2 linked regions of the Spirulina subsalsa PCC 9445 genome follow. The protein of the gene in region 1 binds, or shares a complex with, the protein of each later gene. Links are inferred from orthologs where the notes say so. Each region holds a gene or a part of one and is shown on either strand. Other genes may lie near its edges.

Region 1 (4,209 bases):
GCATGGGATAAATCTTGGCGAATGCGTCCCACCAACACATCATCCTCTCCCGTCGCATCCATTGGCATGGGGAAATAATTCTGTTGCCAATCTTCCACCAAACGCACTCCCGGCGCTTGAGCGATGACCTCCCGGGCTTTTTCCACCAGGAAGGGTTGGCTAAACTCCAAATTCACCGCCTCCGAGTGGGCCCGCAACACCGGAACCCTCACACAAGTAGCACTCACCCGTAACTCTGGCTCCCCGAAAATCTTACGGGTTTCCTGGAGCATCTTCAACTCCTCCTCACAATACCCATTGTCCTTGAGGGGGGAATTGTGGGGGAACAGATTAAACGCCAAAGGATAGGGCAGGATTTCCGGTTGGGGTGCTTCTCCCCGTAAAATAGCCGCCGCTTGGGTTTTCACCTCCTCCATTGCCCTCGCACCCGCCCCACTGGCCGACTGGTAGGTAGCCACCACCACACGCTGAATCGGCTGCACTTGATGGAGGGGATAAATAGCCACCCCCAACAAAATCGTCGTACAGTTGGGATTGGCAATAATTCCTTGATGTTCCGCCGCCGCTTGGGGGTTAATTTCCGGCACCACTAACGGCACTTGGGGATCCATACGGAAGGCGCTAGAGTTATCAATCACCACCGCCCCCGCTTCTACGGCCACCTTTGCCCAACGCTTGGACGTAGACCCCCCGGCCGAAGCCAACACGACATCCACCCCTTCAAAGGAGCTTGCTTGTACCGCTTCCACCGTCAAGGTTTCCCCTCGGAAAGGGATTTGCTGTCCCGCAGAACGTTCGGAAGCCAGCAACTTCAAGGAGGCTAACGGAAACTGACGCTCTGCCAGTAGAGCTAAAAACTCGCTGCCGACGGCTCCGGTTGCGCCAAGAATGGCTACATGAACTGGTTTTGACAAATGATCATCCTCCAAAATTTACAGAGTGGGTAATGGGAGAGACTTCCTGCCTAGACTGGGTGCATATTTTGCTCAAGTTTGGCTTTAATAAGGCTTTACTCTATATCGTTTCAAACCAATAATATCAAACCAATAATACTTAAACTTTGTGGAACATTTTCCAGCTTGTTTTGAGCTTGTTTCGGATACCGCTTACACTAAACTTCAGAAATATAACTCTAAAATCCCTAGGATATCATAAATTCCCTATCCTCAGTAACCCCTTCGATGAAGTTCGGGTAAGTCCTTATTCTAATCTAGAACTAACATTTTAGTTTAACTGCCCGCAAATCTAAAAGAAATCTGCATCTTTGCCCGAACCGGGGCGAGAATCCACAGCCGGGAGACGTCCCTTGAGAGGGGAATCCGAAGGTTTTTTGTCTCTCTAGACAGTCGAAGGATGGCGACTTGTGATAAGATCGCATTTGCTGTGTCAAGAGACTCCCTCATCTGCGTCCTGTTGAGTGGGGGGGTGTATGAGCAGTTTCAAGTCATAGTTTCACTTCACTTGGTTGAATACGAGTTATCAATGAAAGTTACCCAGGAAAAGCTCCCCGAAAGTCAGATCGGCCTAGCCATTGAAATCCCCGCAGAAACATCTAAACTGACCTATGAGCGGATAGTTAATGATCTTGCGCGCACTATTAAGCTTCCTGGGTTTCGTAAGGGGAAAATCCCGCGTCAAGTCTTGATTCAGCGCATAGGGGCTGCGCGGATTCGGGCGGAAGTGGTTGAAACCTTGATTCAGGATAGCTTGCAAGAAGCTCTGAAGCAAGAGAACATTGACCCCCTCGGCAATTACCAATTAGTGTCCGATATTAACCAACTGGTCGAGGGGTATAAGCCCGGTGAAGCTTTGACCTTCACGGCTTCTGTGGATGTGCAGCCCGAGGTTAAACTGGGTGATTATACGGGTTTAAAAATTCAGGCAGAAGAAATCCCATATAATCCTGCGCAGGTGGATGAGTTTTTAGAGGAACAACGGTCAAGACAGGCCATTTTAGCCCCTGTAGAAGGTCGCCCAGCCCAAGAGGGGGATGTGGCGGTCGTGGACTATGAAGGTCGAATCCCCCAAGAGGGCGAGGCCGAGGATTTATTGATTGAAGGGGCGACGGCGACAGATTTCCAAATGGAGTTAGTCCTGGGTCAGTTTTTGGATGATTTAGTGAATGGCATTAAAGGGATGAATTTGGGGGAAACCAAGGAAATTTCCGTGGATTTTCCTGAAAACTATGCCCGCGAGGATTTAGCTGGGGTGTCAACGCGGTTTACTGTGACGCTAAAGGAACTGAAGGAGAAAGAACTTCCCGAAGTCGATGATGATTTTGCCGAGGAGATTAGCGAGTTTTCTACGCTAGCCCAATTGCGGGAACACTTGGAAAAACGCTATCAAACGGAAGCGGAAGATAAAACCAACGCCAACGTGGAGGAAGCCTTAGTTGAGGCGTTGTTAGAGGTGGTTGAGGTAGATTTACCTAAGACCTTAGTGAATCAAGAAATTGATGCCCTGCTACAACAGACGGCCATGCGCATGAGTCAGTATGGGGTTGATGTGCGCAGTTTGTTCAGCAAGGAAATGCTTCCCCAGTTGCGGGAAAATTCTCGCCCAGAAGCGATTAAACGGCTGAGTACGTCCTTAGCCCTAGTCAAAATTGCCCAAGAAGAGGGACTGAAACCGGAGGAGGAACAAGTTGAGGAACGAATCCAAGAAGTCTTAGGGCAAGTGAAGGATCGCCAGGAGGTTGATCCGTTGAAGTTGCGAGAGTTTGTGGTGGATGAGTTACTGCAAAATCAAGCGATTGATTGGTTAAAGGAAAAGGCGGTGATTGAGTTGGTGCCGGAGGGGACGTTATCTAAGCCGGAGGAAGAGGAAACCGAAGCTGAGGAATCCGCATCGGAAGCTACAGTTGATGTGGAAGCGACGGCAGAATAAGTTAGACCAATATTAGACACAGATTAGACATCTCCTAAAACCCCCTTTTTGGAACGGTAGTATAGGCATTTCAGCCTAGTGATGGGGGATGTCTAGGGGACAGGAGAAATAGCGCGGGGAGTGTCAAATAACGGAAAACAGGGGGATTGAGTCCCTCTGTTTTTTTGGATCTGGCGTTGGAGGCTTGATAACCCCTCCATCCTCTGTGTTAAACTATCAGGGGAGTCGCCCCGTTTGTGCAGAAGTCCCCCCTATTCTGGGGAATTAAGGCATAATAGAGGAAGGGGGGAATAATAGGGATAACAACCCACGATTCAAAAGTCATTCAAAATCCATTTCAGCGACTCTGATTGTTCTTCAATCTGATTATTCTTCAACCCATTTAGTTCTCAGGCTTAGAAGCTTTGTTATGATTCAATCGCGATCGCCCGACTACTCGCCCAATAGTCATTTTATTCATGATTACCACTCTTTGAGCAACAGCAAATCGGGTCAGATTGTTTCTGGGGTGGTGGATTCTAATTGTTCTAATGCGGTAATCCCTAGTGCTGTAATCCCCATTGTAATTGAGCAATCAGGGATGGGTGAACGAGCCTTTGATATATACTCCCGTCTACTGCGAGAACGGATTATCTTTTTAGGGACGGTGGTTGATGATGCGATCGCCGATTCTGTGGTTGCCCAACTGCTGTGTCTAGATGCAGAAGACCCCGACAAAGACATTCAACTTTACATTAACTCCCCTGGGGGTTCAGTGTATGCCGGAATGGCCATCTACGACACCATGCAGCAGGTGCGGCCGGATGTCGTGACCATTTGTTATGGATTAGCCGCCAGCATGGGGGCGTTTTTACTTTCAGGGGGAACCCAAGGAAAACGTCTTGCCCTGCCCAGTTCGCGGATTATGATTCATCAACCTCTCGGAGGCGCCCAAGGACAAGCCGTAGATATAGAAATTCAAGCCAAAGAAATCCTCTATATCAAAAACCAACTGAACGAAATGCTCGCGAGTCACACAGGTCAACCCTTAGAAAAAATTGCCGTTGACACAGATCGCGACTTCTTTATGTCCGCACAAGAAGCCAAAAATTACGGTCTGATTGACCAAGTAATTACTAAACCCGGACTTCCTCAAATTGAAGTCCCCTTAACTGCAATCCAATAAGAGGTAGATATGCCGAAGTACGACTCCCATCTAAAGTGTTCATTCTGTGGCAAATCTCAGGAACAAGTGCGTAAGCTCATAGCCGGGCCAGGGGTTTACATTTGTGACGAATGCGTAGAGCTCTGTAATGAAATTTTAGATGAGGAGTTGATCGATTC
Region 2 (3,511 bases), 2.1 Mb from region 1 along the record:
ATGACAGAGGGAGGAAATCCTTGTTATCGTCGTGACAGAGCAAACCCCTGCCGCGATCGCCGTCTACACGCAGCAAGCCACATTATCCCCATTCCCCAAATAGTTTTAGCGACTTGGAGTAAATACTCATGGTTCAAGCCAAAGAAGCCATTACCTTCCCTCTCACGTCCACCTCATCCCCTCAAAACAACATCACCACCCAACGACCTTGGGGATCCTTCACCGTCCTAGAAGATGCCGTAGGCTACAAAATCAAACGGATTGAAGTTAAACCCGGTCATCGTCTCAGCCTGCAAATGCACCACCACCGCAGCGAACACTGGATTGTTGTATCCGGCACCGCTAAAGTAACCTGTGGCGACAAAGTGGAAATTTTGACCAGCAATCAATCCACCTACGTCCCCCAATGTACCGCCCATCGTCTCGAAAACCCCGGCGTGATCAATTTGGTGATTATTGAAGTGCAAAATGGGGAATACTTAGGAGAAGATGATATTATCCGCTTCCAAGACGACTACAAGCGGAATTAAACATCTCTAGAGGGAGTCGCCCCATTGGGCTAATGGTCAATCCGCCATTTTGAATTAGCCCAACCCGCCCCGATTCCCCATCTCCTGTTCTTTGCCCATGATTACCCTAACCGAAAGCGCCGCCAAGGAAATTCGCCGCTTACAGGCGACCCAAACCCCCTCCAGCCCAAGCCCCCAGCTAGCTCTCCGCATCCAAGTTAAACCCGGGGGCTGTGCCGCCTTATACTATGACCTCAGCTTCGCCCTCTCCCAACAAGACGGGGATCAAACCTACGAGAGCCAAGGGATTGAGATTTGTGTTGATGCCGAAAGCGATCGCCACATCCAAGGCCTCCGTCTCGACTACTCAGAAGACCTCATGGGCGGCGGTTTTCGCTTCCACAACCCCAACGCCCTCAACACCTGCGGCTGTGGTCATTCCTTTTCCCCCTCCCCCTAAAATCTGCCCCTTCCCCCAAGACTTAACCCCAAACTATTGACACACCCGATCCTATTTAGATATGATGGGAGACTGTCATGCAACGAGAAAATCGCTAGTAAACAGGCAGCAGCTTAACTCATGCCAACTATTCAGCAACTGATTCGGAGTGAACGCTCCGTTGCCAAAAAGAAAACCAAATCACCCGCCCTCAAAGAATGTCCTCAGCGTCGGGGCGTTTGCACAAGGGTGTACACCACCACCCCCAAAAAACCGAACTCCGCCCTGCGGAAAGTCGCACGGGTTCGTCTAACCTCCGGTTTTGAAGTGACCGCCTACATTCCGGGCATTGGACACAACCTCCAAGAACACTCCGTTGTTTTAATTCGTGGGGGACGGGTCAAAGACCTCCCCGGTGTTCGTTACCACATCATTCGTGGCACCCTAGACGCAACTGGGGTTAAAGATCGTCGTCAAGGTCGTTCCAAATACGGCACCAAGCGACCCAAAGAATAATAGAGCTTAAGGGAAGAGCTTAAATGACTAAAGAAAGCATAACTCGCCGAGTCATCATGGCTGAGAGTTCATCCTTAATTTAGCCATTTCGTCCCGCGACCCAACAAAGCTCCCCCGTCCTAAACCCTACCCTTGGGTGAGTCCCCAGGTCATCTCCGGGCCAAGCAACCACCCTGGCCAGCCCCATCTCACGAGGGTTCAAACCAGAGAAGCACCTAAAAAAAGATTGCAAAATTTAGCTTGCAAGATTCCGACCCGCCCACGCCATTATTCAACTAACAAGTCGTCATTTATTAAGGTTACTGATTTCTTATGTCTCGTCGCACCGTAGTCAAAAAACGCGAAGTTCCCCCGGATCCCGTATATAACAGCCGACTCATTAGCATGACTGTGCGGCGGATCATGCGTCACGGCAAAAAATCCCTCGCCTCCCGCCTCGTCTACGATGCCCTGAAAATCGTTGGGGAACGCACAGGCAACGATCCCATCGAAGTCTTTGAACAGGCCATCCGCAACCTAACCCCCTTGGTTGAAGTCAAAGCCCGTCGGGTCGGGGGTGCGACCTATCAAGTACCGATGGAAGTTCGTCCCAATCGTGGCACAACCTTGGCTTTACGTTGGTTATCGCAATATTCGCGGCAACGGTCTGGTCGCACCATGGCAATCAAACTCGCCAACGAAATTATGGACGCGGCCAACGAGACAGGTGGAGCCATTCGTAAGCGGGAAGAAACCCACCGCATGGCAGACGCCAACAAAGCCTTTGCCCACTATCGCTATTAAGGGATGCCGATTAATTAACCCCAATTAATGGCTCAAAACCGACCCCAATTAACCAAGCAAGCGGCGTTCAGACCCTTATTCATTCCCGTTGGGCAGTACCAGTCCTTAAGACTTGGAAGATACTGATTCAACCCTCGGATGCTTATGTCTGAAAAAGTTAAAAAAAGTATAGAATTGTAAATAGTGTAAATATACCGTCAACAAAAAGTCGCTTGGTGACGAGTCCCTTAGTGACAAGTCCCTTGGTAACAAGTCGTTTGGCAACAACACGCCGGGCAGAACTAAGCTCGGCCAAAACATGAAGGAGGAAGTAGCTGTGGCACGAACTATCCCGCTAGAGAGAGTTCGCAACATCGGGATCGCCGCCCATATAGATGCGGGCAAAACAACAACAACAGAGCGGATTCTATTCTATTCTGGAATCGTTCATAAAATCGGTGAAGTTCACGACGGAAACGCCGTGACAGACTGGATGGAACAAGAGCGGGAGCGGGGAATCACCATCACGGCTGCCGCGATTAGTACCAGTTGGCGCGACCATAAGATTAATATTATTGATACACCCGGTCACGTGGATTTCACCATCGAAGTAGAACGCTCCATGCGTGTTTTAGATGGTGTAATCGCTGTATTCTGTTCCGTGGGTGGAGTCCAGCCCCAATCTGAAACCGTTTGGCGACAAGCGGATCGTTATACTGTTCCCCGGATTGCCTTCATCAACAAAATGGATCGCACCGGAGCGAACTTCTTTAAAGTTTATGGGCAACTGAAAGACCGTCTGCGCGCTCATGCCGTTCCCATTCAGATTCCCATTGGGGCGGAAAACGAATTCAAAGGGATTGTAGACCTCGTGCGGATGCGCGCCAAGCTCTACAACAATGATCTGGGGACGGAAATTGAAGATGGCGAGATTCCCGAAGAGGTGCGAGATCTCGCCGAAGAGTATCGCGCTCAACTGTTAGAAGCCGTCGCCGAAACCGACGAAGAACTATTAGAGAAATACCTAGCCGAAGAAGAACTCACCGAGGACGAGATTCGGGCTGCCATTCGCAAAGGCACCACCACAGGCGGGATGGTTCCCGTCCTCTGTGGTTCTGCCTTTAAAAACAAAGGAGTTCAACTCTTGCTGGATGCGGTGGTGGATTATCTTCCCGCCCCCATCGACGTACCCGCCATTAAAGGGGTGCTACCGGATAACACCGAAGCCACCCGCTCCGCCAGTGATGAGGAGCCTTTCGCCGCTCTAGCCTTCAAGATTATGGCT

The links. Proteins that work in one complex are often made in the same cells at the same time.
Region 2: the proteins of tig (region 1) and rpsG are in contact, whole or in part, in a crystal structure (PDB 3GTY), measured with the Thermotoga maritima proteins. The link is inferred for Spirulina subsalsa PCC 9445 from one-to-one orthologs. Residues at the interface, in WP_004081061.1 of Thermotoga maritima: Glu122, Val124, Val129, Leu130, Tyr133, Glu188, Gly259, Ile262, Tyr263, Glu266, Ser270, Glu273, Gln274, Glu277, Arg308, Gln311, Ile312, Ser315, Tyr316, Glu325, Arg329, Arg336, Leu363, Phe366, Trp367, Arg373, Leu377, Arg381, Leu384, Glu387; in WP_004081843.1 of Thermotoga maritima: Lys34, Lys52, Lys55, Glu59, Arg62, Gln63, Glu66, Asn67, Lys69, Val71, Arg95, Ala109, Lys110, Lys111, Gly112, Arg113, Pro114, Glu117, Glu121, Ile124, Ala125, Tyr127, Asn128, Asn129, Thr130, Gly131, Lys135, Asp139, Arg142, Met143.

What each region holds. Positions count from the first base shown.
Region 1 is NZ_JH980292.1:2,080,634-2,084,842, reverse strand. The notes cover bases 750-3,684. They hold tig (trigger factor), read left to right. Parts: upstream 750-1,482; coding sequence 1,483-2,886; downstream 2,887-3,684. Other genes in these bases: clpP (ATP-dependent Clp endopeptidase proteolytic subunit ClpP), read left to right, coding at 3,296-3,684; SPI9445_RS0109690 (aspartate-semialdehyde dehydrogenase), read right to left, coding at 750-914. Outside these bases: more of SPI9445_RS0109690, read right to left, coding at 1-749; more of clpP, read left to right, coding at 3,685-4,051; ATP-dependent protease ATP-binding subunit ClpX, read left to right, coding at 4,061-4,209. UniProt on the Bacillus subtilis protein: Involved in protein export. Acts as a chaperone by maintaining the newly synthesized protein in an open conformation. Functions as a peptidyl-prolyl cis-trans isomerase.
Region 2 is NZ_JH980292.1:4,151,997-4,155,507, reverse strand. The notes cover bases 529-3,511. They hold rpsG (30S ribosomal protein S7), read left to right. Parts: upstream 529-1,776; coding sequence 1,777-2,247; downstream 2,248-3,511. Other genes in these bases: fusA (elongation factor G), read left to right, coding at 2,564-3,511; rpsL (30S ribosomal protein S12), read left to right, coding at 1,090-1,464; SPI9445_RS0119005 (HesB/IscA family protein), read left to right, coding at 628-969; SPI9445_RS0119010 (phosphomannose isomerase type II C-terminal cupin domain), read left to right, coding at 529-530. Also shown: more of SPI9445_RS0119010, read left to right, coding at 129-528.